Regions from separate parts of the Halobacillus sp. ACCC02827 genome, predicted to be linked through region 2. Evidence: riboswitches for the same ligand, from Rfam matches in the RefSeq annotation. Region 2 holds a riboswitch; each other region holds the start of a gene.
What was found. Region 2 has a riboswitch for S-adenosylmethionine ahead of metK (methionine adenosyltransferase). Riboswitches for the same ligand answer to the same signal wherever they lie in the genome.

Region 1: linked by a shared signal. The riboswitch ahead of QRD89_RS18120 (methionine ABC transporter ATP-binding protein) and the one ahead of metK (methionine adenosyltransferase) in region 2 are both predicted to bind S-adenosylmethionine.
Region 3: linked by a shared signal. The riboswitch ahead of mmuP (S-methylmethionine permease) and the one ahead of metK (methionine adenosyltransferase) in region 2 are both predicted to bind S-adenosylmethionine.

The regions. Positions count from the first base shown of each region.
Region 1 covers NZ_CP128168.1:3,437,762-3,448,378, reverse strand. Annotated here, with positions in the region: gene QRD89_RS18155 (MBL fold metallo-hydrolase) at 1-174, opposite strand, end outside; gene QRD89_RS18150 (sulfurtransferase TusA family protein) at 214-780, opposite strand; gene QRD89_RS18145 (rhodanese-like domain-containing protein) at 815-1,105, opposite strand; gene QRD89_RS18140 (DsrE/DsrF/DrsH-like family protein) at 1,124-1,603, opposite strand; gene QRD89_RS18135 (metal-sensitive transcriptional regulator) at 1,665-1,922, opposite strand; gene QRD89_RS18130 (DUF421 domain-containing protein) at 2,064-2,777, shown strand; gene QRD89_RS18125 (DUF302 domain-containing protein) at 2,831-3,214, opposite strand; SAM riboswitch class I at 3,388-3,505, shown strand; gene QRD89_RS18120 (methionine ABC transporter ATP-binding protein) at 3,598-4,626, shown strand; gene QRD89_RS18115 (methionine ABC transporter permease) at 4,616-5,278, shown strand; gene QRD89_RS18110 (MetQ/NlpA family ABC transporter substrate-binding protein) at 5,294-6,130, shown strand; gene QRD89_RS18105 (M20 family metallopeptidase) at 6,144-7,331, shown strand; gene QRD89_RS18100 (Cof-type HAD-IIB family hydrolase) at 7,454-8,194, shown strand; gene QRD89_RS18095 (thiolase family protein) at 8,477-9,616, shown strand; gene QRD89_RS18090 (fatty acid--CoA ligase) at 9,686-10,617, shown strand, end outside.
Region 2 covers NZ_CP128168.1:2,526,131-2,536,747, reverse strand. Annotated here, with positions in the region: gene menD (2-succinyl-5-enolpyruvyl-6-hydroxy-3-cyclohexene-1-carboxylic-acid synthase) at 1-1,581, shown strand, start outside; gene menH (2-succinyl-6-hydroxy-2,4-cyclohexadiene-1-carboxylate synthase) at 1,581-2,378, shown strand; gene menB (1,4-dihydroxy-2-naphthoyl-CoA synthase) at 2,437-3,255, shown strand; gene QRD89_RS13420 (o-succinylbenzoate--CoA ligase) at 3,340-4,791, shown strand; gene menC (o-succinylbenzoate synthase) at 4,788-5,894, shown strand; gene QRD89_RS13410 (hypothetical protein) at 5,964-6,275, shown strand; gene ytkD (RNA deprotection pyrophosphohydrolase) at 6,472-6,939, shown strand; gene pckA (phosphoenolpyruvate carboxykinase (ATP)) at 6,987-8,576, opposite strand; SAM riboswitch class I at 8,894-9,008, shown strand; gene metK (methionine adenosyltransferase) at 9,223-10,419, shown strand; gene QRD89_RS13390 (gamma carbonic anhydrase) at 10,457-10,617, opposite strand, start outside.
Region 3 covers NZ_CP128168.1:675,376-685,992, reverse strand. Annotated here, with positions in the region: gene QRD89_RS03465 (APC family permease) at 1-309, opposite strand, end outside; gene gabT (4-aminobutyrate--2-oxoglutarate transaminase) at 328-1,686, opposite strand; gene QRD89_RS03455 (GntR family transcriptional regulator) at 1,706-2,356, opposite strand; gene mmuM (homocysteine S-methyltransferase) at 2,544-3,494, opposite strand; gene mmuP (S-methylmethionine permease) at 3,460-4,866, opposite strand; SAM riboswitch class I at 4,956-5,065, opposite strand; gene QRD89_RS03440 (hypothetical protein) at 5,268-5,903, shown strand; gene QRD89_RS03435 (DUF4247 domain-containing protein) at 5,921-6,469, shown strand; gene QRD89_RS03430 (DUF350 domain-containing protein) at 6,493-6,915, shown strand; gene QRD89_RS03425 (polyamine aminopropyltransferase) at 6,938-8,473, shown strand; gene QRD89_RS03420 (alkaline phosphatase) at 8,516-10,030, opposite strand; gene QRD89_RS03415 (protein adenylyltransferase SelO) at 10,171-10,617, opposite strand, start outside.

The DNA.
Region 1 (10,617 bases), 910 kb from region 2:
AGACTCGACGCCATCGAGCAGATCAAAGTAAGGCACGTTCATATAAGTGAAGCTGTCACTTTCGATTTTCCAATCATGGAATGCGTCCTCTGTCCGTACATCCAGTAGGAACAGCTCTTCCTTATTCAGCACTTTCTTGACGATATCTGCAATCGGCATAGTTTTTACTGACATCCTATTTACCCCCTAAGGTATATTGGTTTGCAAAAAAATTTAATTATGAATGGAGGAAGTTTCTCCGTTCCATTCCCTCATGCCAGGTACGACATTGTACACGTTCTCCAAGCCTTTGTCTGCCAGCTTCTGTGCAGCCAAGTCACTGCGGCTTCCTGTGCGGCAGATGACGTAAACAGGTTTGGTGCTGTCGATCTCATTCATGCGTGCATCCAGCTCTCCTAGTGGAATGGATACCGCTCCCGGGATGTGCGTGAATGCAAATTCTGCCTGTTCACGAACATCCAGTATGGTTACTTCCTGTGAGCGTACTTCCTGAAGTGTTTCATTGTCCACGATGTGTGGATGTTTCTTCTCCTGGGCTTCTTCGCCGCTGGTTTTCCGGAGATAGTGTTTCAGGACATCCCCGTCTTCGATAATACCGAGATAGTCGTGTCCGGAGCTTTTCGCCCATGCCTGCAGATCGGCTTTGGAACCTTTATCTGTTGCAAGCACTTCTAAGACATCGCCTGCAGCAAGGTCTTTGAATGCTTTCTTCGTCTTTACAATCGGCATTGGGCAGGCCAAGCCTTTGGCATCAAGCGTCTGATTCGTTTTAATTGTCATCTGAGATTCCTCCTTACCCATATAGGTATGTGATTTATTCTGTCGGGCCTTCCCAGGCGAGCATGCCGCCCTCCATGTTCGTTACGTCAAACCCTTTACTCATGAGTATTTCTGAAGCACGGCCGCTGCGTCCGCCGGAGCGACAAACCATGATATAAGGTGTATCTTTATCCAATTCAACCGCCCGCTCTTCAATAAATCCCAGAGGGATGTGTGCAGCACCGGGTATTTTACCTTCTGCCACTTCTTCGTCTTCTCTGACATCAATGATGTTCAGAGCCTCACTCAGCTGCTGTTCTACTTCTTTAGCTGTCATTGTTTTCATATGGTTTCAACCTCCTGATTAGATAAATAGGTTAACGTTTCCTTCTTCTGCATCTGCCAAATAAGCAGCTACACCAGCGTACTGGATGTCATCCAACAGTTCTTCCTTTTGGAGACCGAGGAGATCCATCGTCATTGTACAGGCAACAAGGTTGATTTCCTGTTCCTGAGCCATGTCAATCAAGTCCGGCAACGGCACAGCATTATGCTTCTTCATAACGTCTTTGATCATTTTAGGGCCGAATCCTGCGAAATTCATTTTAGAAATGCCCATTTTATCCGCACCCCGTGGCATCATTTTCCCGAACATTTTCTCCATGAAGCCTTTCTTCACTTTAATTGGTTCGTCTTTCCTTAGAGCATTCAGTCCCCAGAAAGTATGGAAGATGGTAACTTCATGATCATAGGCTGCTGCCCCGTTGGCGATGATATAAGCGGCCATCGCCTTATCGTAATCTCCGCTGAATAAAATGATGTTCGTTTTCTTCGTCTCTGACATTTTACTGCCTCCTTATTGGGTTATACTAATACGTGTAGGGGTATATTGTAAAGTAAAAAAATTATCTGCTTTTGACTAGCAATTGAACAGCTTCGTTAATGGACGCTTCTGTTGTCTGATCGTCATCGGACCCTTGAATGCACTCTGCAAGGTTGGAGCTGACGACAAGACCGATGGCACGATCGATCGCGCTTCTGGATGCAGAAAGCTGTGTGATGACATCTTTACAGTCTTTATTCTCCTCCATCATTTTCAGTACGCCTCTCAATTGCCCTTCTAATCGTTTCACTCTGTTTTTCATAGCTGTGTTATATTCCACTGCGTCGGCCTCCCTTAAGCAGTTATTTTTGTTCGCTTTGAACAGTACATGACTAATAATATACCCCTAGTGGTATTTTTGTCAACAAGAAAAGATTCGGATAAGAATACCGATAGAATACCAAGCTAAGGAAGAGGTGACATGATGGAACTTTGGATGGATACCTGGAAGGTACTGCTTAGAATCGTCACAATCCTGCCATTGCTTTTGGCCGTAGGTCTCTTTATGGGGAAGCGGTCGATCGGTGAACTACCTGTCTTTGACTTCGTTGTTGTCCTGGTTCTCGGCTCCGTGGTGGGAGCGGATATTGCTGATCCGAATATCAACCACATCCATACGGTGACAGCTATTATAGCGATCGCGCTCTTACAAAAAGTCATTGTATGGATGAAGCTGAGGAGTCCTTGGTTCGGTAAGTTATTGACCTTCGAACCAACTGTTGTCGTTTTCGAAGGGAAGATGATTGGTGAAAACGTTAAGCGAATTCGCTATTCCATTGATAACATAATACAAATGCTTCGGGAAAAAGATGTATTCCGGATTGAGGACGTATACACGGCAATCATAGAACCGGACGGGAGATTGACGGTGCAATTGAAGCAGGGAAAAGAGCCTGTTACTAGAGAAGACATAGGTATGTGGAATAGGGGTGGGGGTTATGACATCCCCTTGATTATGGACGGTATTTTACAAAAGGATATGATAGCGCGTATGGAAAAGACAGAAGCGTGGGTAGAGAAACAGATCACTCCCCATGCGGTTTCGGATATCTTCTACGGAGCGGTAACCAACCGGGGATCTTTTCACTACTCGTTGAAAGGTACGGATCCGAAAATTCCGCCTATCGAGCATTAAATGGAGATCCCTGGTAGAGTGCGGATGGGTGAACCCTGACCAGGGATCTAATTTCACACGCTTTTGCTTATACAGTGAATCAACCGTTCCTCGATATCGGAGGCGAGTGATTGAACGGCAGCATCGCCAATGAGACTTACAAGAGCAGTTGGTTTCGGCATTCCGATCTTTGTTGTGCCCTGCTCATCATATACGACCATTTTACAAGGGAGAAAATAACCGGCAAGGGTATTCTCGGATAGGATGCTTTCTGCTTCTTTCGGATTACACACTTCAAGAATACGAAATTCCTGATGGAAGTCCAATCCTTTTTTCGTCAGCTTATCTTTGACATTGAACTTCCATAAGACCCCGAACTGCTCCAGACTCAGCTGTTGTTCCAGGCTTTCCACTGCATCCTCGACACTCTTCTTCGTTTCAACTGTATAATGAAACATAGAATCCTCCTTTTTAATTTCCTGATTTATGGCTATACATACCCTTTAAGGTATTTATGGAATCTGAATTTCTCCATTTTTCTGAGAAAAGTTACAAATGGAATTGACAAGGTGGATGAGGCTGTATTATCATTTTCACCAGTGACATAATTGAATAACGAATTGAATCGATCTTCTTATCTAGAGAGGTGGAGGGACTGGCCCTTTGAAACCTCGGCAGCGGATCTGAACGGATGTCTCCGTCAGAAACTGTGCCAACTCCAGCACGCCTGTGGGCGTGACAGATGAGGAGAGACGGATCTCATATACATACGTGTGAGCCTCTCTTCTTGTTTTATAAGAAGAGAGGCTCTTTTTGTTTAGGAAAGCATAGGAGGGATTCGATGATCCAGTTTGAAAACGTATCGAAAGTGTATCAGCACGAAGGGAAAGAACTGCGTGCCGTCGACCGTGTCGATTTGACGATACATAAAGGGGAAATCTTCGGAGTCATCGGTTTCAGCGGCGCTGGAAAAAGCACGCTCGTCCGTCTTGTTAATTTATTGGAACGGCCGACAGAAGGAAGGGTCGTCGTCAATGGAGAGGATTTGACGAAGCTGTCCAAACCGGATTTAAGGACAGTCCGGAAGCGCATCGGAATGATCTTTCAGCATTTTAATCTGCTGGAGTCCAAAACCGTCCACCATAACGTGGCATTTCCATTATCTCTTGTCGGTACGCCGAAGAAAGAGATAGATCAAAGGGTGAAGGAAATTCTAGCCTTCGTCGGTCTGTCTGAAAAGGCAAATCATTACCCGGACCAGCTGTCCGGCGGGCAGAAACAGCGGGTCGGTATCGCCCGAGCTTTGGCGACCTCCCCTGATATTCTATTATGTGACGAAGCAACGTCCGCTCTCGATCCGGAGACAACCAAGTCAATCCTGGAACTTTTGAAGAAGGTGAGAGACGAGTACGGCATTACGATTCTGATGATCACTCACGAAATGAATGTCGTCCGTGAGGTGTGTGACAGGATAGCAGTGATGGAAAACGGACGTGTCATGGAGAGTGGATCCATTTTCGACCTTTTCTCCAATCCGCAGCATCCGACAACCAAGAATTTCGTAAGGACGGTGATGGAGAATGATATACCCGCGTCTATTCTAGACGGCATCGAAAAGCGCCATGCCTCCGGGAATATCTACCGGATCACCTTTGTGGAGGAAAGCGCAGGACAGCCGGTCCTCTCACAGGTGGCAAAACGTTTTGATGTGGAAGTAAATGTACTGTTCGGACAGATTACGGAACTGCAGGGTATTCCATTCGGTCATTTAGTCGTGGAGTTCCAAGGGGATGCGAAAGAAATTCTTAAAGCGATCCACCATATCCAACAAACCGTAACGGTACAGGAGGTGACTGCACATGCAGGTTAATTTGATGGATTTTTGGCCGAAAATATGGGAAGCGACATATCAGACCCTTGTCATGGTCGGTATATCCCTCCTGGCAGCAGCGCTAATCGGCCTGCCGCTTGGAATACTTCTCGTTGTTACGAGACAGGGAGGGCTGCTTCAAAATAAACCGTTCTTTAACGGATTAAGTGCGGTTGTGAACTTCTTCCGTTCCATTCCGTTCATCATATTGCTCGTAGCGATCCTGCCGTTTACACGTCTGCTTGTCGGTTCATCGATCGGGACAGCAGCAGCTGTCGTTCCGCTCGTCATCTTCTCTGCTCCGTACATAGCGAGGCTTGTGGAAAGCAGCTTGCTTGAAGTGAAACCAGGAGTCATCGAAGCAGCAGAAGCGATGGGAGCGACACCGTGGCAGATCATACGTCGTGTTTATATACCAGAAGCATTGAGTTCTATTATTCTTAACTTGACGATTGCAACGATCGGTCTCGTCGGTGCTTCCGCCATGGCGGGCTTTGTTGGAGGCGGAGGTTTGGGAGATTTGGCCATCTCTTACGGCTATCAACGCTTTGAAACAGATATTATGATTGCAACGGTCCTATTGCTCGTACTGATTGTGCAGCTTACGCAGACGGTTGGAAACTTTATATCAAGAAAAATACGTAGACAATAACAGGGGGATATTATTATGAAAAAGTGGGGATTTATTTTAGGTTTCATCGCAATCATCAGTTTTGTATTAGCAGGGTGCTCCAGTGAAGGCGACGCAGCATCTGGTGAGAAGACGAAAGTGAAGGTAGGCCTGAATGGTTCCGGCGTCCCGATTTGGGAGAAAGTCCAGGAGAAAGCAGAGAAAGAGAATATTGACATTGAACTGGTTGAATTCGCGGACTACGTGCGCCCGAACATGGCACTTGCTGATGGAGATATCGATTTGAACGCTTTCCAGACGGTGTCGTATTTTGATTCCTTCATAGAAGAGCACGATTTAGACTTGAAGCCGATCGGTACGACGATCATTGCTCCAATGGGTGTCTATTCCGAAAAATATAAAGATGTAAAGGACATTCCTGATGGAAGTTCCATCGCTGTCCCGAAAGAAGCAACGAACATGGGACGCGCTCTGCTTCTCCTTGAGCAGGCGGGTCTGATCGGTCTACCGGAAGATTTCGACGGAAATGGATCGCTCGATATCATTGAAGATAATCCGAAGAACTTGAAATTTGAGCCGATTGTTGCTGCCCAGACACCACGTGTCCTTCCCGATGTCGCTGCATCCGTCATTAATAATGGAGTCGCGGTTGAAGCAGGATTTGTACCGGTGGAAGACGCTGTCTATATTGAGGATGAAACCGCTCAACCTTATATCAACATCATTGCGGCTCGTGCCGATGAAGCAGATAAAGAAGTCTACCAGAAAATCGTTGAGCTTTATCAAGAAGAGGACGTAGCGGATCACATTAAGAAAACATATAACGATTCCCTTATTCCGACATTTGTCCCATTGGAAGATATCGGCTGGTAAAGGAGTGGAGGAAATGACTACAGAAACAGCAACTTCTCTTTCCACCCTTCTTGAGCAAAAGATAGAAGGGAAGCGGGGAGAATACCTATCCATCAGTCACAGCATTCATGAACGCCCGGAAATAGGCAACGAGGAATATTTCGCTGCAGATACGCTGACCACTCTTTTAGAAAAGGAAGGGTTTGTCGTCGATCGGAATATTCCAGAACATGAAACGGCCTTCCGTGCGGTGAAAAGCTCTGGTGTTCCCGGACCTAAAATCGGGTTTTTGGCAGAATATGATGCCCTGCCGGGTCTTGGTCATGCATGCGGACACAATATTATCGGCACAGCCTCTTGTGCGGCTGCCATTGCATTAGGGGAATTGATCAGTCAAACCGGAGGAGATGTCGTCGTACTCGGCACACCGGCAGAAGAAGGCGGACCGAACGGCAGTGCGAAAGGAACATTCGTCCGCCACGGACTCGTCCAGGATTTAGATGTCTGTATGATGGTTCATCCTATGGGGAGGACGTCGGGATCGGCGCCTACGCTGGCCGTCGATCCTGTCGATTTTGAATTCTTCGGCAAAAGTGCACATGCGGCAAGCAACCCGCACGACGGCATCAACGCCTTGGATGGAGTCATTCAACTGTACAACGGGATCAATGCCCTGCGCCAGCATGTTCCGGATGACGTGCGGATCCATGGAGTCATCTTGGATGGCGGTCAGGCACCTAATATCGTTCCGGATTATGCCCGGGCGAGGTTTTATTTACGAGCAGCAACGCGTGAAGCATGTGATGAAGTAACACGCAGGGTCGAAGAAATCGCTGCAGGTGCGGCGAGAATCACAGGCGCGGATTACAAAATGACGCGCATTCAAAACGGAGTAGATAATTTTAAAGTAACCCCAACGTTTGATGAAGTGTTCCGGCAGAAGATCGAGGCACTCGGCGAAGTGTATCATGCCGAGCGTAAAGGTCTCGGTTCATCCGATGCAGGCAATGTCAGCCAAGTCATTCCTACCCTTCATCCATATATCAAAATAGGCCCGGACTCGCTTGTTGCTCATACGGACGAGTTTCGGGAAGCTGCCCGCTCGAAAGCGGGAGACGAAGCGCTCATGAAAGGAGCCAAGGCGTTAAGTCAGACAGGATTGACCCTGCTGCTGGACCAAGTCCTGCTTCAGGAAATAAAGAAGGAGCACCAAGCTCTATAAAGGCACCCCGTGTAAAGATCCGTCTTTACATGGGGTCTCTCTATTGCCGGGCTTACGGATTTATTGTACCGGGGGCATGGATGTATTAGAATGGATACAGTAATAGAGAGGACGTGGGAGAAATGAAGGAAGATATCAAACTGATCGCCTTGGATTTGGACGGGACCCTCGTAAGTCATGAAGGCACCGTTTCTGAGGCTAACGAAAAAGCTGTAAAAGAAGCAAAAGAACAAGGAATTCATGTCGTACTAAGTACAGGCAGATCGCTGTCCCGGTGCAGGGATATTGCGGAATCTTTAGGACGCTCTTCCTACATCGTCACGATCAATGGCGGGGAAATCTATGATCACGAATTCGAACTGGTAGAGCAGAATAAGCTCCACCATACACATGTCGAGAGGCTGTGGGAACTGAAAAAAGAACACGGCCTGTATTTCTGGTCTACAACCGTACAAGGTCTCTATAATAGTCAAGATCCGTTTGAGAATGAGGTCCATCAGTACGACTGGTTGAAATTCGGATTCGACATAGAAGACGATGAGGTGCGTGAAGTCATCTTGGAAGAATTGAATAACAATGAAGAGCTGGAAGTGACTAATTCCAGTCCTACGAACATTGAAATCAACCCTGTTGGTGTGAATAAAGCAGCTGCTTTGAAAAAAGTCTGCAAGTGGCTGGATTTGGACATGAGTCAAGTGATGGCCGTAGGTGACAGTTTGAATGATATGGCGATGATCAAAGAAGCGGGACTTGGTGTCGCTATGGGGAATGCTCAGGAAGATGTTAAGAAAGCTGCGGCTTTCACGACTGCTACAAACGCGGAAGATGGAGTAGCGCGTGCTATTGAAAAAGTTCTGAAATAAAAGGATACAGATAACCTTGCAGGTTTTTGCTGCAAGGTTTTTTTTATTTCTGAGAACATAGGCGCGTGGGGGATCGTGAAGTTTTTCGTCATTCCGGTCTGTCGAAATCCTTCTAATTTCATATTTTTGTAATCAATTTAAATATCAGGAAGGAATATATTCAGCAAAGAGAGAAATACAGCAACGTAGTTAGAGAGCCATGGATTTGGAGCGCCGACGTTTCCTGCTCCCAGCACCCGCATCTGCGGGTGGCAGGAAGGGGTCTGGCGGGGAGGTTTTGGAATGAGAGAAGTAGTGATCGTTGACGCAGTAAGAACACCGGTCGGAAGGAGAGGAGGCATGTTCCGTGAAGTCAGGCCCGACCTTCTGTTAGCGGAATTGCTGAAAGAATTGATGCGAAGGTCGGGAGTGGATCCTTCTCAGGTGGAGGATGTAATTGCCGGGTGTGTAACGCAAGTTGGTGAGCAGGCAGGAGATATTGCCCGCATTGCTGCCCTTACCGCGGGTTTTCCTGTTCAAGTCCCTGGTGTTACATTGGATCGCCAGTGTGGATCGAGCCAGCAGGCGGTTCATTTTGCGGCACAGGCAATCGCAAGCGGGGATATGGACGCTGTCATTGCCTGCGGAGTCGAAAGTATGTCACGGGTTCCGATGTTTTCGAATCGGCAGGGAGTGAAGGATAACGAACGCCTGACGGATGCATATGAATTGATTCATCAAGGTCTCTCAGCCGAACGTATTGCAGATCGCTGGGACATATCGAAAGAAACGCTTGATTTATATGCGGTCGAGAGCCACAGGCGGGCGATACAAGCGGTAAAAGAAGGGCGGTTTGATAAAGAGATTCATCCAATTACGACAGCAGACGGGGAAGTGTGCAGCCGGGATGAAGGACCAAGAACGGATACATCCATGGAAGCATTGGCACAATTAAAGCCGCCGTTTAAAGAAGGAGGGAAAATCACAGCGGGTAATGCCAGTCAAATCAGTGATGGAGCGGCCGCTCTACTGCTTATGTCAAAGGAGAAGGCGGAAGCAGAAGGAATCAAAGGAAGGTGCCGTATCGCCTCCCGCTCCGTCATCGGCTCTGATCCGACACTCATGCTGACAGGACCGCTTCCTGCGACCTACAAAGCATTGGAAAAAGCCGGATTGGCTCTTGAGGATATCGATCTTTTTGAAGTGAACGAGGCTTTTGCCTCTGTGCCGCTATTTTGGATGAAAGAAACGGGGGTACCGCATGAGAAGGTGAATGTGAACGGAGGAGCGATTGCGCTTGGTCATCCACTTGGCGCGACAGGAGTGAAGCTGATGACAACATTAGTTCACGAACTGGAAAGGAGAAACGCGCGTTACGGATTGCAGGCTGTCTGTGAAGGGTTAGGAATGGCGAATGCGACTATTATTGAAAGAATCAAATGACTGCATGGAGAACGTTAGGTGAGGCAGGTCCGTTTTTAGACTAACCAAAAACAAAGGAGTCGATAAACGATGGCACAAACACTTAAAGGGATGTTCGAACAAACGGTAGCGAAGCATGGGGATAAGGAAGGCTTGGTGGATTTACGACTTGGAATCCGGTGGACTTATGCAGAGTGGGACATTGAAGTGAATAGAGCTGCCAATGCTTTACGGGCATCCGGAGTGGAGAAGGGAGACAGGGTATCGACTGTCCTCTTCAATACATCTGAATTTGCTACGACGCTGTTTGCCTGTATGAAGATCGGTGCCGTCTTCCAACCGGTCAACTTCCGACTGTCAGAACGGGAGATCCGCTATATTCTGACCGACGCCTCCCCTAAGGTCGTATTGTTTGAGAGGGCTACGGCGTCACAAGTCGCTCCGATAGCTGCAGATATGCCTGCCATCGAATTTTGGAGCATTGATGAAGTCGAGCAGGAGCACGCCGTAAACTATCACGATCGACTGGCAAGTGTTACAGCAGATCGACCGGTGTGTCAACTCGATGAAAACGATCCATATGCCATCATGTACACGTCAGGGACGACCGGGTCACCGAAAGGCGTCATCCACTCCCACCGTGACATGATCGATCAAGCGCTGATTATGACAGCTTGTCTGCGTCTCACGAAAGAGGATCGCGGATTAACGGTTGCCCCGATCTTTCACTGTGCGGAACTGCACTGCGCCTTCTTCCCGCGCGTTATGATAGGGGCAGCAAATGTGATTATGCACCACTTCGAAGCGCAAGAACTGATTGAAACCGTCAAGCAGGAGCAGATCACCTGCTTGTTTGCAGCACCGACGATGTGGAACATGGTGCTGGAAGAAGAATTCAGTGCAGAGGATTTCCAGACGCTCCGACAGGGATTATACGGTGGAGCTCCCATGGCTCCATCCCTCACGAAGCGTCTGCATGACGCCCTTGGAGTAGAACTGCTCCAGGCTTATGGCATGACGGA
Region 2 (10,617 bases):
CTTGATGAACGCTCGGCAGCTTTTTTTGCGCTCGGAATAGCGAAAAGAGAACAGAAACCGGTGGCGGTTGTTTGTACCTCCGGGACGGCTGCGGCAAATTATTATCCTGCTATCGTGGAAGCCTATTATAGCCGTGTCCCGCTCCTGATTCTTACAGCTGATCGGCCGCATGAATTGAGGGAGGTCGGTGCACCACAGGCCATCAATCAAATTCAGATGTTTGGTAACTACGTGAAATGGTATCAGGACCTTGCTCTACCAGAGCCGGGAAACCATATATACGCCAGACGTCAGGCTTCCAGGGCGGTCGAGGAAGCGAAGAACGGCCATATGGGTCCTGTCCATTTGAATTTTCCGTTCCGAGAGCCGCTTATCCCTGATTTTCATCTGGAAGGCTGCTGGCGGGAAGAGGGCGTGACGGTTCCCCGAGCTTCTTATGGAAAGAGAATGCTGGATGCCTCGGTGGTCTCCCAATATTTGCAGACGTTTGCGGAGAAAGACTGTGGTCTGATTGTAGTGGGCCCACAGATGGACCCTGACCTGGCTGAGGCTGTGACGCGACTTGCATCCCGACTTGGTGTGCCGGTATTGGCAGATCCGCTCTCACAACTCCGTGCCGGAACGCATGACAAAAGAAATATTATGGAGAACTATGATAGTCTCCTGAAATCGGAAGCTCTCGGGGAAGAGCTCATTCCCGGCTATATTCTAAGGTTCGGTGCCATGCCGGTTTCCAAGGCTTACTTGAAATGGGTACAGAAATTCGGGGAGCAGGTAGATCATTTCGTTGCTGATGAACACCCTAGTCATCGGGAGCCTGCCGGCATCGATGCTCATTACATTTGGGCGGATCCTGTTATGTTTTGTGAGCAGTTGGCGGATCATCTTCCGGAGGATAATGTCGAAACGGAATGGCTCTCCCGCTGGCAGGAAATGAATAATAGGGCGAAATCCGAAATGCTTGTTCAGGAGGATGAAAGTCTCAACGAAGGCCATGCCGTCGTTTATCTGGCGGATTCCATTCCGAACCAGTCTAATCTTTTTATCGGAAACAGCATGCCGATCAGAGACGTAGACAGCTTCTTTATGTCCACACCAAAGCAGGTAAGGATGATGGCTAACAGAGGTGCGAACGGCATTGATGGTGTCATTTCTGCGGCTGCCGGCACGACCGTATCAGGGGAGAGAACGACGCTTCTGATTGGGGACGTCTCCTTCTTTCATGATATGAACGGTCTTTGGCTCGTTAAACACAAAAAACTCCCTCTTACGATTGTTGTGATCAACAACGATGGAGGAGGAATTTTTTCCTATCTGCCTCAGTCCAAACAACAGGATCACTTCGAGGAGTTGTTCGGCACTCCGCTGGGGCTTGATCTTTCGGCGGTCACTGCTTTGTACGATGGTAGACATCACGTTGTGGAAACATGGGATTCCTATCGTCATGCACTTGCCGAAAGCTACAAGAAGGAGGGTTTATCCGTTATTGAAGTGCGAACGGACAGAAGCACCCACGTTGATTTCCATAAAGAGAAGTGGGCGAAAGTCGAAGCCTCCATCTTATCCGGGGGGAGCAAGTGATGAGATACACCATTAACAGACGGTCCTATTGGGTGGAAGATAGCGGAACAGGCTTTCCTCTGGTTATGCTGCACGGATTTACGGGTAGTACACGAACGTTTGATGAAACGTGTGCTGCTTTGGACGGAGACTACCGGTTAATCAAGGTGGATCTGCCGGGGCATGGCCGGACCGGTCCGCTCGGAGTGGTCACGATGGAGCAATTCTGCCGGGACCTTGACGCTTTGTTCGACGCACTGGAGCTGGAGAGAGCGGCTGTTCTCGGATATTCGCTCGGAGGGAGGGCTGCGTTGTCTTTTGCAGCCCTTTATCCAGAACGGGTAGAGAAACTTCTGCTGGAGAGTGCTTCACCCGGGCTTGAAACGACGGATGAGCAGCTGGCGAGACAGGCAAAGGATAAAACGTTGGCGGAAATGATACGGGATAAAGGAATAGATACATTCGTATCTTATTGGGAGAACATCCCTTTGTTCCGTACCCAGGACCGTCTTTCTCAACAGGCGAAGACGGCGATACGCGAAGAACGTCTTGCTCAGGATCCGGGGGGGCTCTGGGAATCTTTACTTGGTATGGGAACCGGTCATCAACCTTCCTGGTGGGAGCGTATGTCGGACCTTCAGATGGATGTGCAGCTTGTCGTTGGAGCGCTTGACGAGAAGTTTTGTCGAATAAATGATAGGATGGAAAAGCGTATTCCTGAAGCATCCTACATAGTGGTGGAAAAGGCTGGACATGCAATACACCTTGAGAAACCAAAAATTTTTGCTAAAATTGTAGATGGCTTCATGATAAAATGAGTGAGTAATGAAACCGTTTTTCATGAACGGAAAGTGTACTTTTAAGGAGGAATAAGTTATGTCTTTTGAATGGATTCAAGAGCGCGAATACGAAGATATCATGTATGAAACACTAGACGGAATTGCTAAAATCACGATCAACCGTCCGGAAGTGAGAAATGCGTTTCGTCCTCAAACGGTTAACGAATTGATTGATGCATTCTCACGTGCACGTGACAATTCCCGTGTCGGAGTTATCGTCCTTGCAGGTGCTGGAGACGATGCATTCTGTGCAGGTGGAGACCAGAAAGTCCGCGGTCACGGCGGCTATGTAGGGGATGATCAGATTCCACGCCTGAACGTCCTTGATCTCCAACGTTTGATCCGCGTCATTCCTAAGCCGGTAATCGCAATGGTTTCCGGTTATGCTATCGGCGGTGGACATGTGCTTCACGTTGTCTGTGACCTTACAATCGCAGCGGACAATGCGATTTTCGGACAAACAGGTCCAAAGGTTGGAAGTTTCGATGCTGGATATGGTGCAGGTCTGCTTGCGCGTATGGTAGGCCACAAGAAAGCGCGTGAAATTTGGTTCCTTTGCCGTCAATACAGTGCCAAGGAAGCGGAAGATATGGGACTGGTCAATACAGTGGTTCCATTAGAGGATCTTGAAGCTGAAACGGTACAATGGTGCCGTGAAATCCTTGAGAAATCACCGACGGCTCTTCGTTTCTTGAAAGCTTCTTTCAATGCAGATACAGATGGATTGGCAGGTCTGCAGCAAATGGGCGGAGACGCTACCCTGTTGTATTACACGACAGAGGAAGCGAAGGAAGGCCGCGATGCCTTCAAGGAGAAGAGAAAACCTGATTTCGATCAGTTCCCTCGTTTCCCTTGATCATCAACCATATGGTAAAGAAAGGGGCGTCCCGTTGTATCGGGGAGCCCCTTTTTTCAGTTTTAAAAAGGATGGAGCGAAGTAATGATGACGATCATACCTCACTGGTTAGATAAACAAGCAGAACTTAATCCAGATGGGAACGCTTTTGAAACACCAAACGGAGAAGGCTTGACGTTTCAGGAATTGAGAGAACGAAGCAGAAGCATGGCTTTCCGTATGAAAGCGGCAGGGGTGAAAGATGGAGACCATGTGGCGTTCCTTCACACTAATGATCTGCAGTACCCTGTCTTTATCCATGCAATCAGCTATATCGGTGCAGTTGTTGTGTTAATAAATACAAGACTGACTGCTCCAGAAATCCGTTACCAACTGGAAGATGCACATATTAATCACTTCTTCATCGGTGAAGAGTTTGAACAGACAGCCCGGACGTCTGTTCAAGGTCTTGATATTATCGTACACCGTTTGGGTTCGCTGCCGGTAGCACAGAGGACGTCAGGTTTGAAGAAAGATTTGAACTTCGAAGACGTGTACACAATGATGTACACATCCGGGACTACAGGGCGCCCGAAGGCGGTTATGCACACATACGGAAATCACTGGTACAGTGCTGTTGCGTCTTCTTTGAATCTTGGACTCCATTCAGATGATAAATGGCTGACCTGTCTTCCGTTCTTCCATGTAGGCGGCTTCTCTCTTCTTATGAAAAGTGTTATTTACGGAATGCCGGTTTATTTGTTGAAGAAATTCGATGCATCTGTCGTGAATCGGGCTATCAAAGAAGACGGCGTTACTCACGCGTCGGTCGTTACTGTCATGCTGCAGCGGCTGTTGGAAGAAATGGGAGAGTCCCGCTATCCGTCCAGCTTCCGCTGTATGCTCCTTGGCGGTGGTCCTGTACCGGAGAGCATACTTCGAAAGTCAGAAGATCGGTACATTCCAGTTTTTCAAACGTATGGAATGACGGAAACCTCCTCACAAATCGCTACGCTAAGTCCGAAATCCGCCCTTGCAAAAATGGGTTCTGCCGGGAAAGCCCTGAGTATGGCCGATCTGGTCATAGATTCGCACCAGAATGGTGAAGTGGGGGAGATACTGGTAAAGGGCCCGATGGTTTCCAAAGGCTACTATAATAGGGACCGGAATGCAGAGACATACCTTCGGACAGGGGATCTCGGTTATAAGGATGATGACGGGTTTCTCTATGTGGTGGACCGCTTGAAAGACGTCATTATATCAGGTGGGGAGAATGTGTACCCCGCGGAAATCGAAAGCGTCCTAACATCTATTCCCGGGATAAAAGAAGCCGGCGTCACAGGACGACGGGATGATACGTGGGGAGAAGTTCCTGTCGCTTTCCTTGTTGGTGATAAAGCGACAGGAGACAAAGAAATCACGGATTATTGTCTGGAGCGTCTTGGGAAATTTAAAGTACCTGCACAGTTTTACTGGGTCGATGAACTTCCCAGAAACGCGTCGAATAAACTGCTTCGCCGAAAGTTATTATCTTTAGTGGAAGAAGGGAATGTATGATGAAGGTCGAAGCTGTACGTATCCGCACCATCGAGCTCCCGTTAAAGAAGCCTTTCATCACTCATCAGGCAAGCATTGATCGGAGGAAGCTTCTCATCGTAGAAGCGGAAGATCCGGAAGGAAGAATCGGCTACGGGGAGGTCACTGCCTTTGAGTCTCCTTTTTACACATCAGAGACGATCGTTACCGCTTTTCACGTACTGAAAGAGTTCCTGATACCTCTTCTATTTGGATTGGAAGAGCAGACACCTGCAGCCTTCGCCGAAGGTGTCCGACCCATTCAAGGCCACCCAATGGCGAAAGCAGGTCTTGAAGGAGCTTTGTGGGATCTTTACGGCAAGAAGGAAAATAAGAGTCTTAAGAAACTGCTCGGCGGCATTCGCGAAAGCGTCAAGGCTGGTGCTGTGCTGAGTCTGACGGATAATCTTCGGGAAGAAGTGGAGGCACTGAAGCTGGAGGGGTACGAACGATACAAGTTAAAGGTGAGGAAAGGCTGCGAGAAAGAAACAATTGAAGCACTTAGAAAGATAGCGCCGGATCTTCCGGTAATGATTGATGCCAACGGTCAATATGGACCGGATGACTTTCACAGACTTCAAGAGATGGATGAATATGGTCTTATGATGATTGAGCAGCCGTTCCAACCCGCCGACTTCTTTTATCATAAAGAACTGCAGGCGACAATGCGGACACCCCTGTGTCTCGATGAATCAATCATGTCTTTTCATGATGCTGTCCAGGGTGTAGAGCTCGAGTCCTGCCGCATCGTGAATGTGAAAATAAGCAGGGTGGGCGGCTTGACCGAAGCAAAGGCAATCCATGATTTCTGCGAGCGTCGGGGAGTACCTGTTTGGTGCGGGGGGATGGTCGAATCCGGTGTATCCAAAGCACACAACCTTGCGCTTGCAACACTTCCTAATTTCACTATCCCGGGTGATTTATCCAGCTCCACACGGTATTTCGAAAGAGATATTGTGCAACCACCAATTATCATGGATCGGGGAGAAATCCGTGTGCCGGAGGGCCCTGGAATTGGAATAGACGTCGACAGGGAATACCTTGAATTCGTTACTAATCACTCTTATGAAGCTAAGGCAACTTAACCACCCCGGGGATTTTCGTAATAACTTCGTCCTTCTTCGACCACAATAAGAATATAAGGAGGGCGAAGGATGGACAGAAACAAGTATTATATCAATATTGGGACAAGGGAAATCTCCCTGAATCATGATGCGAACAACGATGATTTCATCATTTACGCGACAGAGGAAGAAGTGATCGGCCTTCGTGAAATCTTCGATGAAATCAATAATGCGGACAATCGGTCCTTCTATCGAGCGCATATCCCATTCATGCCTTACCATAAAGATGAGGATAATGATGAGACGGATGTGGACATGAAGAAGGCTTTCCAGCGCATTCATGAACTAGGTGATGATCAAACGAAAGATCACATCGTCCAGATGGGCGTGTTGGATCTTTGATGGAAAAAGCCCCTCCGTTAGACTGGAGCGGCTTTTTTGTATGAAATCCTTTGTTTAGAGGAGGATTTCAAAAGGAATAATACAAATAGCAGCAGAGTATCGAAACGCACCGGTTTGTATTTATACATCCTTATGGTACGATTTATACAGGTACCATCAAGAACGTATAACTAGGATTAAAGGCAGTGGAGCAAACATGAAAACATTTTATGATTTTTACCAGAACCCTGTTCGACTATCATTTGAGGATCATCCGTTCTCTGCAACTCCGAAGCATGTTTGGGTCATTTGCCGTTATAAGGACCAATGGCTTTTGACGAGACATAAGGATCGAGGGTTCGAATTTCCCGGAGGAAAAGTCGAAGAGGGCGAAACAGCAGATCAGGCAGCTGTGCGGGAAGTTCAGGAAGAGACAGGTGCGAGAATTAAAGAGTTGACGTATATCGGTCAATACCATGTGGATGGTAAAGGTGGCACGGTCATAAAGAACGTATATTATGCCGTCATATCTGAACTGGCCGATCAGGAACACTATTTTGAAACACACGGCCCTGTCTTATTCCGACATCTCCCAAAGAACATGAGAGTGAATGAGCGCTTCAGCTTTATGATGAAGGATGAAGTCCTTCCGGAATGCATGAAACGTATTCAGCGTCATATCTGAAGAATAAATATCCCCCACGTGACCACGTGGGGGATATTTTATGATGTTCAGCTATGATAGGAAGGTCCTGCTTTCCTAATTGCTTCGCTCGCATAAGTGAATTTCTCAAAGTTCTTATGGAACTTTTCGGCAAGCGCTTTAGCGCTCAGGTCGTAGGCCTCTTTATCTGTCCATGTCTTACGAGGTGACAATACCTCATCAGGGACACCAGGGCAGTGGGTGGGAACGTGTAAACCGAAGAAAGGATCTTTATACGTCTCCGCTGAGCTTAATTCTCCTTCCAACGCAGCGTGGATCATAGCTCTTGTGTAGCTTAACTTGATCCGCTGTCCTTCCCCGTAAGACCCTCCGGACCATCCTGTATTCACTAGATAGACGTCGGTCTGGAATTGATCAATTTTCTCGCCAAGCATTTCTGCATACTTAGATGGAGCCAAGGGAAGGAATGGAGAGCCGAAGCAGGCGGAGAATGTCGCCTGCGGTTCTGTAATTCCCCTTTCTGTACCTGCGAGTTTGCTGGTATATCCGCTCAGGAAGTGGTACATTGCCTGTTCCTTCGTCAACTTACTGATCGGAGGGAGAACGCCTGTAGCATCAGCGGTCAAGAAAATGATCGCATTTGGATGACCAGCTACACTGGGCTGTACAGTGTTGGATATATGTTCAAGCGGATAAGCCGCACGAGTGTTTTCTGTCAAACTTGTGTCGTCATAATCCGGTTCATGTGAGTCTGCGCTTAGTATGACATTCTCCAGAACCGATCCAAAATGAATCGCATCGTAAATTTGTGGTTCCTTTTCTTTAGAAAGGTTGATACACTTGGCGTAGCAACCGCCTTCAATATTGAAGACGCCGTAGTTCGACCACGCATGCTCGTCATCCCCGATCAAACGGCGGGAAGGATCTGCAGAAAGGGTAGTCTTGCCCGTTCCGGATAACCCGAAGAAAAGAGCGACATCGCCTTCTTTACCAACGTTCGCTGAACAGTGCATCGGCAGGATGTTTTTCTCCGGAAGAATATAGTTCATGACGGAGAAAATCGATTTTTTGATTTCCCCGGCATACTCGGTTCCGCCAATTAAGACGATACGGTGTTTGAAGGAAATCATGATGAACGCTTCTGAATTTGTCCCGTCCACTTCAGGATCAGCCTTGAAGGTCGGAGCGGATATAACCGTGAATTCCGCTTCATGATCTGCCACCTCTTCCGTATTTGGACGAATGAACATCTGTTTAGCGAAAAGATTGTGCCACGCAAACTCTGTCACGACTTGGATGGGAAGACGATACCGTGTTTCTGCGCCGGCAAACCCTTTGAAAACAAAGAGTTCTTCCCGCTTCTTTAAATACGTAAGAACTTTGTGGTAAAGCTGAACGAAAGTACTCTCGTCAATCGGCGTATTGATCGTACCCCAATCCACTTTTTGTTCGGACGTGTCGTCTTTGACGATGAATTTGTCTTTTGGTGATCTGCCGGTGTAAGTACCAGTAGTCGCTTGAATTGCACCTTTTTCTGTTAATGTGCCTTCGTTGCGAGAGAGGATCTTCTCCACCAAGTGCGGAACGGAAAGTTGGTGATGGACATTTTCTTGAGCTAGTAATAGGTTAAGTTCAGACATTTGGTTAATGGTACTCATATAAGTCGACCCGCCTTTGTCAAATAATTTAATCATCCTTAAGATGGAATTAGTATAACACATTCATTTTTATAGTCCATACTATTTGGTGAAATTGTTTCCAATATTTTGTGAACAAATATTGGCTTCTTGTTAAAATCCGGATGGTTTATTTCTATCTTATGTTTTTTCCGGTGTGAACGTTTATAAATGGAAAGAAAAGGTGGCGGGTCCTTGGTTTTGTAAGGATCCGTAAAAACCGTACCTGGTCGGGGATACGGGTGGAATCTGATTGACATGTTACATGGTTTTCGATACGATAACGAAGAACGGAAACTCTCTTATCCAGAGTTGGTGGAGGGACAGGCCCTTTGAAACCCAGCAACCGTCATGAGAATGGCATGGTGCTAACCTGAAGCAGGAAGGAACGAATTCCTTCTTGGACGATAAGAGCGAAAGGAAGCAGCCCCTTTCCTCGACATTAGGAAGGGTTTTTTCTTTTTATGGAGAAATATCCGAGCCGGAGGTCATCCGGTATAGATTCCTATATAAAGCTCTAATGGTTGTGGATGAAGCATGAACGAAGGAAACGTTTTTTCGTTTCTGCACATACTGGTAAAGAGTTCCGTCTAATACTTTGTACTTACAGAAGGAGGAGTTTTTCAGAATGCCTGCCAATCGCCGGTTATTCACATCAGAGTCAGTTACAGAAGGTCACCCCGATAAAATATGTGACCAGATTTCTGATGCCATTTTAGACGAAATTTTAAAAAATGACCCGAATGCTCGGGTTGCATGTGAGACAACAGTGACCACGGGACTTGTGCTCGTCTCAGGAGAGATCAGTACAAATACTTATGTAGACATCCCATCCATCGTTCGTCAAACAATTAAAGATATTGGATATACTCGAGCCAAATACGGCTTCGATGCGGATACGTGTGCCGTTCTGACTGCCATCGATGAGCAGTCCCCTGATATTGCAGGCGGAGTGGATGAAGCATTGGAATCCCGCGAGGGCAAGATGAGCGACGATGAGATTGAAGCGATCGGAGCTGGAGATCAGGGCTTAATGTTCGGTTTTGCTAATAATGAAACGAAAGAACTAATGCCTCTTCCTATTTCACTGGCACATAAACTGTCCAAGCGTCTTTCGGATGTCCGTAAAGACGGCACGCTGGATTACCTGCGCCCGGACGGGAAGACACAAGTGACCATCGAGTACGATGAGCTGGATAAACCTGTCCGCGTAGATACCATTGTCATTTCTACACAGCACGCGGAAGAAATTACATTGGAGCAGATTAAGAAAGATCTGCGCGACCATGTGATCGGTCCTGTTGTACCGGCGGAGCTCATTGATGAGCAGACGAAATACTTCATCAATCCGACAGGTCGTTTCGTTATCGGCGGTCCTCAAGGGGATGCCGGCTTGACGGGAAGAAAAATCATTGTGGATACGTATGGCGGATATGCCCGTCACGGCGGAGGTGCTTTCAGCGGGAAAGACGCGACGAAAGTGGACCGCTCTGCTGCTTATGCAGCCCGCTATGTTGCGAAGAACATCGTAGCTGCCGGACTTGCAGACGCTGTGGAAGTGCAGCTTGCGTATGCAATAGGTGTAGCGCAGCCGGTTTCTATTGCCATCAACTCGAATGGTACTGGCAAAGTATCGGAAGAGAAGCTGGTAGAAGCTGTGCGTGATCTGTTCGATCTGCGCCCTGCCGGTATTATCAAGATGCTGGATCTGCGTCGACCTATCTACCGTGATACGGCTGCTTATGGTCATTTCGGCCGCACGGATATTGAGTTCCCTTGGGAGCGGACGGACAAAGCAGAACAATTAAAATCTCGTTTCAATTAAGGACAAAAAAAGTACCCGCAAGGGTACTTTTTTGTTTTTAATCTTTTTCTTGCTGCTGTTTATAATAGTTTCCTTTCTCTATGTAAGTGGTTCTTATCCTTTCCAACTCTTGATAGTCATGCTCGTTCAGTTCCCGAACTACTTTCGCGGGCCGGCCGAAAGCGAGCGTCCTTGGAGGGATAACTTTTCCCGGCGGGA
Region 3 (10,617 bases), 1.8 Mb from region 2:
CGCTACCGAAATATATCCGAGCGTAATTGCCCACGAAGCAACGAACGATGCTTTCTTGCCAAGTGCCCTGTGGACATATTCGTGCTCGCCGCCTACTTTAGGCATCGCCGAAGCTAATTCCGCATAATTCAAGCCGACACAGATGACCAGGAATCCACCAATGATAAAGGCAATGACCGCCCCTAGCGAACCTGCTGACGTGATCCACGTACCTGAAAGAACGACCCATCCCCAGCCGAGCATCGCACCGAGAGCCAGAAACAACAGATCAAAGGACGATAATACCTTCTTTAATTTCTTATCTTCCATTAAGCATCCCCCCTTATTTTATACCGAAAATTCCGTCTTCTTTTCCAACACGGACTCCATTGCGTCACGCAGGATATCCAACCCTTCGTTCAATTCTTCATTCGTAATGACGAGCGGCATCAGGAAGCGGACGACATTTCCATAGACTCCTGCACCAAGTACCAGCAAACCGCTGTGTTGAGCTTTTGAAATAATTTCAGACGCAAGTGCTTTATCCGGTGTTTTCGACGTACGGTCTTTGACAATCTCTACAGCCACCATAGCTCCAAGACCGCGGATATCACCGATGCAGTCAAATTCTTCTGCAAGCTTGGTGAACCTGTCTTTAACCGTTGCACCAATTTCGACAGCACGCTCGTTCAAGCACTCTTCTTCAATGACATCAATCGCCGCAAGGGCTGCTTGACAGGCAACCGGGTTACCACTGTACGTACCTCCAAGTTCTCCCGGACCGGCAGCATCCATGACTTCCTGACGTCCAATGACTCCACTGATCGGCATACCGGCACCCAATGATTTCGAAACCGTGATCAAGTCCGGAGTAATACCAAAATGCTCAGAAGCAAAATAGCTGCCCGTTCTTCCGAATCCCGTCTGGATCTCATCTGCCACGAACAAAATACCGTGCTCCTCACAAAGCTGCTTGACCGCATGGACGAAACGCTTCGCCGGTACGATAAAGCCGCCTTCTCCCTGGACAGGTTCCATAAATACAGCAGCGATTGTTTCCGGTGCGACTTCTTTCAGGAAGAAATCATGGAACTGTTCGATCATGAAATCGATATAAGCCTCTTCTGACATTCCCTCAGGACGGCGGTAACTGTACGGGAAAGGAGCCTTGTACACTTCCGGTGCAAATGGACCGAATTCATATTTATACGGCTTTACTTTGCTCGTCATGGACATCGTCATCAGCGTACGCCCGTGGAACGCATTGGCAAATGTGACGATGGCTTGTCTGCCAGTATATTTTCGAGCAATCTTAACGGCATTTTCTACAGCTTCTGCACCACTGTTCTGCAAAAGCACCTTCTTCTTATGAGATCCAGGAGCAAGCTGTGTCAATTTTTCAGCAAGAGCGACGTACGGTTCATACATCATTACATTGAATCCGGTATGAATGAATTTTTCAATTTGATCATGGAGTGCCTCTTTTACTTTCGGGTGACAGTGGCCGACGTTGATCGTACCGATCGCACCTGCAAAGTCGATGAATGTATTACCGTCCACATCCGTGATTTTGGCTCCTTCCGCTTTCTGTGCAAATGTTGGAATGCCGTAGCTTACTGAATCAGGAATTACTTGATGACGGCGTTCCAGCAGCTCGCTCGCTTTTGGACCTGGGATGTTTGTTTGGATAGATACGTGCTTAGACATGTTTAACCACTCCTTTTAATTAATAGAAAACCGATGTTCGTTCAGACAAATCACTCAGTGTCGAGAGCAAATGGTTACGAATTGCTGCCTCCGCTGCTTCAGAATCCCTCTCCTGCAGATGTTCGAATATCACCCGATGTTCGGGAATTGATTTAACCTCATCCATTGGTGTCGAGTAAAATTCATCTCGGAGGATTAAATAACAGTCCGACCACTGATTCAACTTGTCGACTTCCTGTAGAAGGAATTCATTGCCGGATACCTCGGATAAGAACGTATGGATCAAACCATTGACCCGAAGGAATTCCTCGAAATTCTTGGACTTGTAGGTTTCCAGTTCATCGGAAAGTAGAATTTCAAGCTGTTCCAGATGAGCATCATCCAGATTAGGAACCGCAAGTCTCGCTGCATAAGTTTCTAAAACAATTCTCAGTTCAAAAACGTCCCGAAGCTCTTTGTTGGACGGTTTGTAAACAATCGCCCCCTTATTGGGAACCAGTTCTATCAATTTCTCACTTTCCAATCGCTTGAAAGCAGCTCTTATCGGAGTTCTGCTCATATTTAACTCTTTACTTACCCAATCTTCCGTAATTCGCTGTCCCGGAACAAGCCGTTTCAGCATAATGGCACGTTTCACCTTTTCATATGCTCTCTCTTCACTACTACTCATTTTGCATCCCACCATTGTATTCGAAGATTGTATACAATTTACTTCTAACAACATGTTATCTTAAAATTCACAAAGTTTCCACATAATTTTCTGAATTTAGTGATTATTGCATAAAAATTCATCTGCTTGTCTAGTGCTTTTTACACATAAAAAAAAGACCTTTCCAATCAGAAAGGCCTTTCTCTTTTTATCTATTCTGCCAGCGCCTTGCCAGCGATTGAATGTGATCAGGAGTCGTACGACAACAGCCACCGATAATCGTTGCCCCGGCTTCCACCCATCGATCCGACTGCTCATCGAAACGCTGGCAGGAGCGTTCCCCGTACCAGTCATTCGTGTCGGGATCGTATGTTTCTCCCGAATTCGGGTATAAAATAATCGGCTTATCTGTAAGAGCCCGGATATGGCCGACTGCCTCTGTCGCATCAGGAATCGGAGCACAGTTCACTCCGACTGCTACCACCTGCTCCCTCCCTTCGATCACATCTATACAACGTCTCCATTCCGTTCCATCGCTAATTTGGCTTCCATTCTTCAAGGAAAAGGAAAGCCACGCACTGGCGCCCGGATACTCGCCCAATAATTCCGTCAGTACTTTCGCCTCCTGGAGGGAAGGAATCGTTTCAAAGGCAAGCACGTCGGCACCCGCTTCGATGAGCGCTTCTATTCTGGGACGGTGAAATTCTTTCAGCCGCTCATCCGTGACACCATAGTTCCCGATATATTCTGAGCCGTCAGCAAGGTAGGCGCCATAAGGGCCAACCGAACCTGCAACGACAGGATAAGCTCTGTCATCCGCTTCCCTCCAGACATCCGAGCGTGCTTCCTGTGCCAGGCGAACGGTATCTTTAATTAATGTGCGCGCCTTATCTTCGTCGATCCCCCGCTGCTTAAACCCATCAATGGTTGCTTGATAACTAGCGGTGATGGCAATATCCGCACCATTACGGAAATAATCGGCATGAACCTTACGGATAGCATCCGGATTCTCAAGCAGCACACGGGCGGACCAAAGTGGATCATCAAGGTCGAAGCCGTATGTCTCCAATTCTGTCGCCAACGCCCCATCGAGAATAATCGTTTTTTTTGTTTCCAATAGTTGTTTAATAGGATTGCGCTTGTTGATTTTGTTCGACATGTTCTACTCTCCGTTTCTTCTTGGATTGTGACAGATAATACCCTGCATAACAAAGGATGATGAATGGAATTCCACAATACAGGGCGATCCGCTGTGTCGGATCAAAGGCGATTCCGATGCAGGCGGCAAGACAGAGCAGGAACGATGCGATCGGCACCAATGGATAAAGCGGCGCCCGGTATCCCAGGTCCTCCACCTTGTTCCCAGCTTTCACATAAGCCCGCCGGAAATTAAATTGAGCAAGACTGATGCTCATCCATACGATAACGACTGCAAGTCCTGAAATCGATACCAGCACGATATAGACGGTATCGGGCGCAATGATGCTGGACAACAGAGCCAGTCCCCCACCAAGCATGCTGAATAAGATGGCGTTCAGCGGAATGCCTTTCTTCGTCATTTTCGCGAATTTCGGAGAGATCGTCTTCCGATCCGCGAGAGACCATAGCATACGGGAGGAGGCATATAACCCTGAATTCGCTGCAGACAAAATAGCCGTGATGATGACAAAGTTCATGATATCTGCGGCAAATGGAACACCGACTCTTTCCAAAACGGCAACGAAAGGACTCTCAATGACTCCGGCTTCCGAACTCGGAAGCAGCGCGGAAAGCACAATAATTGTTCCTACAAAGAAAAGAATGAGCCGTACGAGCGTCGTCCGGATGGCTTTCGGGATTGTTTTCGCGGGATCGACCGTTTCTCCCGCCGCAATACCGATCAACTCTGTACCGGAGAATGCGAAGTTGACCGCCAGCATCGTCATTAAGATGGCGAAAGCCCCATTCGGAAACAAACCGGCTTCTGTGAAATTAGAAAAGAACGGAGCTGGTTCAGAATCTGCAAGCGGCACAATACCGAAAATTCCAGCCAGACCAAGTAGAATAAATAGAAAAATAGCGATGACTTTGACAGAAGAAAACCAAAACTCTGATTCTGCAAAAAACTTCACGGTGAATGCATTCAATCCGAAGATCAAAATCGCGAATAAAGCGCTCCATATCCATACACTTATATCCGGGAACCACCGCTGCATCATCAGTCCGGCAGCTGTGAATTCCGATCCCAGCGCCACTGTCCAGGTGAGCCAGTAAAGCCAGGCAACCGTAAACCCCGTTCCCGGACCGATATACTTCGCGGCATAACTGTGAAACGCACCAGTCTCCGGCATATGTACAGACAACTCACCAAGACAGAGCATCACTAAGTAAACGACCAACGCACCAATCAAATAGGCAAGCACCGTCCCGAATGGTCCTGCCTGCTGGATGGTGTATCCGGAACTGAGGAACAGCCCGGTTCCGATGACTCCACCGAGTGACAGCATCACAAGGTGGCGTGTTTTCATTTCTCTTTTGAAGTTCTGTTCCATTTTCTCTTCCCCTCCACTTTCTCTTCATCTAAAAATACATAAAAAAACGCACCCTGGAGCGGGTGCGTTTACCGACAAATAAAAGGAAGCTCCTATCTATCAGGGTTATTCAACACCCGCTGGAATTAGCACAGTGTCTGCATTCAGACCTGTTGCTGAGGCTTCAAAGGGCCAGTCCCTCCACCTCTCTGGATAAGAAATATGTATTTTTTAAATACTCTAACAACGCAAATAAAAAATGTCAACGCTGAATTTTATTCTTACGCTGCAACTTGAATGTTCCGAATATCCTCGAATTTTGTTGTTTCTAGATTCATAGGAACGTATAATGAGAGTGGTTAAAATGGATGAAATTGCCTTAACACTCACGTTCCGTTCCCTTTCTGAGGAGGTGATAGACAATGAAAACCTTCATAAAAATACTAAAAATATCAGGAATCGTCATCGGCTCCATATTCGCACTGCTCGTGCTCATTGGTATGTTCATGCCGGGAGAAATTGATGTCTATGGAGAAGGAGATTCAGAGAAACCCGACAACCTGACTGTATCAATGGATACCTACATCACAGATGAAGACTATGAGCCTACTGAAGTTGCTTTTCTCACTCATACGATAGCTGCGTTAAACGAGATCGACAATCAAAATTGGGGTGCTTTGGATGCCTATTTTTTGTATGAACGGGTTTATGAAACCGCTCTTCGTGACGTTTATATGAACAAAGAAGTCGATCCGGAGCACATCACAGATGTCCATTACACCGTACGGAACAAGCAATTTCAATCTTATTTGGATGAACAGCCGGTGAGCCCGCTCAGCATCGAAACCGATCACGGGGTGGAATGGGCGACCTTCCAATATGATGTGTGGGTAACCTTCTCCTTCGAATTGGAACGGGTCATCACGGATGATGAAGACCGGACATATACCGATCGCTTCGAGGTGCAGGGAGACTACCCTCCACATTGGCAGTCCAGTATGAAGGAAACACACTGGCGCTTGAATTCCTTAATGCTACGCCCTCTAGAAAATGAATAAAACAGGAGATGAAGAGTATGAAACTCAAATCCATCCCGGTTATTCTGCTCGGCCTGCTGTGTTTGACGGCATGCTCCAACGTAGTGGATGCAGTCGGGGATCAATACCCAATGGAGGATATCGTATACGATGATGTGGGCAACAAATCGGAAATCTTCCGCGCTTATGATCAGAAGCCGGAGAAAGTGGCAGCCGGCATCACCGACTCTGAAGAGGCCGTACATAAAGCCTCCAAAGACGGTCGTGATTTAATGCTCTACGACGATTACCTCGTGCAGGTCTATCAGGACACCCAGAAAGAAGAAGATACCATCATCGAAGTATCGGATAAAGAATTCGTCCGGAACAATTATGATAGTGATTTCTTTTCGGACTACGGCATAGAAGAGGAAGCAGAAGAGGTTTATGCTATGGACCTCGATAACCGCGGCGGCTTCTTTTATACAGGGTATATCGGCGGCAGCGGTGGAAGTTATGTGAAAAATGCCGGGAGCAGTCCATCCGTACGCCAGTCATCCAGCACATCCTCCGGTGTCCGCGGCGGCGGCCCCGGAGCAGGAAAATAACAAAAGAACAGGAGCGAAAAACCATGTTTGAATTCGATATTTCGGAAGTACTGAATGTTTATGACCTTCTATTGACCTTGCTGTATTGGATCGTCATGCTTGTCCTGGCAGGAATTTGTATGGCCATCTTTGAAAAATTCACCCCTTATAACGATAAAGAAGAGCTGCTGAAGGGCAACGTCGCTGTCGCTTCTCAGTTCGCCGGGAAGTTGATCGGTCTAGGTATCATTACAGAATCTTCTATTGCCCACAATTTAAGTATTTGGAGCGCCTCTATCTGGATCTTCATCGGCTTTCTGTTGATGATTGCCGGCTACTATTTGTTCGAGTGGATCACTCCGTTCAAAGCGGAAGAGGAAATAAAGAAAAACAACATCGCTGTCGGCCTTGTAGCGGCATCTGTCAGTATCTTCATCGGTTTTGCCGTAGCAGGAAGCATTACATAAGAAGAATAAAGGAGGACCAACCGTGAACGCACAAAAGTATCTTTATCTGTCATCAGGAATCGTTTCAATCTGCGGAATCGTCTTCCAAGTTCTTTATGGTGCTGCAGGCAGCTACTTATTCGGGGACAGCGTTCTTTATTACTGTATAACCATCGGGCTGTTCATGATGGCCATGGGAATCGGAGCAGCCCTGAGTGAAAAACTAAAGAACTGGCTCGTCACCCGCTTCGTTCAGGCAGAGTACTTGATCGCTCTCGTCGGGGGCTTTTCCGTCTTTGGATTGTTTTTTTTCACTGCTTACTTCGATGACGGCGTTGCCCAGATCTACTTGTACACCGTCATATCTTTAACCGGGTTTCTGACAGGTCTGGAGCTCCCGATCCTGATACGAAGGGTTCAGGAAATCCGTGAAGATATAAGTAAAAGCACAGCGAGGGTGCTGTTTTTTGATTATGCCGGCAGTCTGATCGGGTCCGTAGGATTCGCTCTCGTCCTGCGTCCTCTGCTCGGTCTGATCAATACTGCCTTTTTCATTGCCATGATCAATGCGATTGTCGCTCTGTTCATCACATTAAGGTTCCGAGAAGAGATGTCCAGGCCCAAAGTCCACCAAGCGGCCGGCTTCCTCATTCTCCTTCTGCTTGTCGCGGGATTCTTATTTGGAGAGAAGTATGCCAGTGTCTTTGAGCAGAAATCTTACGCAGACCCGATCGTTTACACAGAAGAAACAAAGTATCAGAAGATCATTTTGACCAAGGAACCGGGAGATGTACGGCTGTTCTTGAACGGACAGCTGCAGTTCGCAGAAAGTGACGAGTTCCGTTACCACGAAGCGCTCGTCCACATTCCGATGGCGCTTGCCGATCAAACGCGCTCGGTTCTGATTCTCGGTGGAGGCGATGGTCTTGCTGTCCGGGAAGTATTGAAGCATGAAGACGTGGAACAGATTACCCTGGTCGACCTCGACCCTGCCATGACGGACCTTGCCAACACCAACCATGAGCTGCTCCGACTGAATGAAGGTTCCTTGAAAGATAGCCGTGTTCAGGTCATTCATGAAGATGCCTTCCAATACTTGCGCGATTCTAAGGAGCTTTATGATGTTATCCTTGGCGATCTGCCGGATCCCAACGATGAAGGCCTCAACAAGCTGTACACGAAGGAGTTCTACTCCCTTGTACGGAACCACTTGTCACCAGGCGGGAAAGTGAGTATCCAATCAACGAGTCCGGTTTTTGCGACCAAAGTGTACTGGACCATTAACAAAACGGTACAAGCCACAGGCCTTGAAACCGCCAATTATCATCTAGACGTTCCAAGCTTCGGAAACTGGGGATTCACTCTGGCCTCCCGAGAGCCTATATCCATTGACAAGTTGGGTTTCGGTGGACTTGATTTAAAATTTCTCAATGAGGAAGTCGCCCCTTCTCTATTTGAGTTTGGTAATGACACGGACGAAGTCATTGAAGAGAAGGGAAAGACATTCGATATCCCCGTCAACAGTCTCAATCGTCCAAACCTGATACAGCTGTATCAGGAAGCATGGGAAAATTACTAAGATGCTGCAAAAAAGCCAGCCCGGGAGGCTGGCTTTTTTGATTCATGCTTTATTCATTTGACGTCTGCGAAACAACAGGATTCCACCGGCACCGGCTATTACAGCACCGATCACTATCCCCGCCGGATAAGCTGCACTTGTATCCGCAAGCTCTCCGCCTTCTTCTGCTTCAGAGGACTTATCCATGAGCTGGAAAATGTTTTTGGCATGATCTGTGTTATCTATTTGACCGGTGAACAAATCCGCACCGGGTCCATAGGCATAAACAGGAATGTCTTCTCCTGTATGGCCATCCGTCGTCCATCCAGTTCCAGATCTTTCGTTGAAGATAGCTTCAATACTGTTGTCTACTTCCGTCACTCGATCATCGCCGGATGCGGACTCTATCGCTTTCTCAACAGATGCGATTTCTTCTTCTGTCACATCAAACCCGATATTATCCTGCAGGGTCTTCTCCACGTCTGCTCCATCTTCCACGATTTGACGAGCCATATAGTCAGGCGTATGTTTCGCCGCTTTGACAGGTTCTGCATCCCAGTTGTAAGGACCACCTGCCCCTACTGTCATGCCTCCTGTAGAATGGTCGGCGGTCGTAATGACAAGCGTTTCCCCATCTTTCTGAGCGAACTCAATTGCTTTCTTATGAGCCTTTTCAAAGTCTTCCACTTCACTCATAGCCGCTACAATATCATTATCATGACCTGCCCAGTCTACTTGGCTTCCCTCCACCATCAGGAAAAACCCTTCGTCGTTTTTACCCAAAGTATCCAACGCTTTCGTCGTCATTTCAGCCAACGAAGGTTGTTCTTTAGGCCGGTCGATGGCATAATCCAACCCAACTGGTGCGAACAGGCCTAGAAGTTGGTCTCCATCCGCAGCTGCCAGCTCATCAGCTGTGGTTGCATAATCGTATCCATCCTTTTTGAATTCCTCTGTCAGATTACGGTCTTCCCGAGCAAAGAAGTCTGTTCCCCCGCCGAGCAGGACATCGACTTTATGTTCACCATTTATTTTTTCATCATAATAATCATCAGCAATTTCATTATAATTTTCCCGGGAAACGTTGTGAGCGGCATAAGCAGCCGGTGTCGCATGGTTAATTTGAGCCGTCGCTACAAGTCCAGTGGATTTACCAAGCTCCTTTGCTTCCTCCAACACCGTTTTGGTCTCCTTATGCTCCAAGTCAACGCCGATGGCACCGTGATAGGTTTTCACACCGGAAGACATAGCCGTACCGGCTGCGGCAGAATCGGTAATGCTTTCTTTTTCATCTTCTGCGCCTCCATCGTAGTACTTGTCCAATGACGATACATCATGCATTCCAACTAGATATGGATCGAAGAGATTACTTTCGACTTCCATCGTCTCTGGATTATCTTTCATATACCGATGGGCGGTAGTATACGAAGTACCCATTCCGTCACCAATCATCATAATGATATTCTTAGGCTTTTCAACCTTCTGTTCCTCAGCGTTTATGTAGTTGGCGGACGAACCAAAAACCATAGCCGACACCGCAGCTGCCATCATCCATTTATGCACTTGCTTGTTACCCATAGTACAACCCTCCATATGTATTGTTTTCCCATCCCCCATACTAGGGTTTGATTGTAAATAGAAAAATAACCGTCTGTTAAAACATCGTAAAAAAAAAGAAGCATGTAATTAACTACATGCTTCTTGCAATAGATACCTATTTACGTCCCACAAAAGGTCTGATAGGGTCCGGGCGGGACAGGGATCACAGCGTATTCGATTTGTTCCTCTGAATAAGCGTAGGGATCAGAAAGGAGACGGATGAGTTTCTTTACCGGACCGTAGTCCTCTTCCGATACGGCCGCAGCCAACGCTTCTTCTACAAGGTGGTTACGCGGAATAAGAGCGGGATTTGTCCGCTTCATCGTTTCATATGCTTCCGTCTTGGATGCTGCCTGGCTGTCCAGGCGAGCCTGCCACTGTTTATACCACTGCGTGAAAGCAGTGGTGTCACTCAAAGAGGACTCCTCCATCCTATCCTGTGTTAATAAGCGGAACGTTTCCGTGTAATCGGCTTTATTCTTCTCCATAATATCAAGCAGGTCCTCAATTAAAGGCTCATCCTGCTGCTGATTCTCAGTCAGTCCAAGCTTGGAGCGCATTCCATT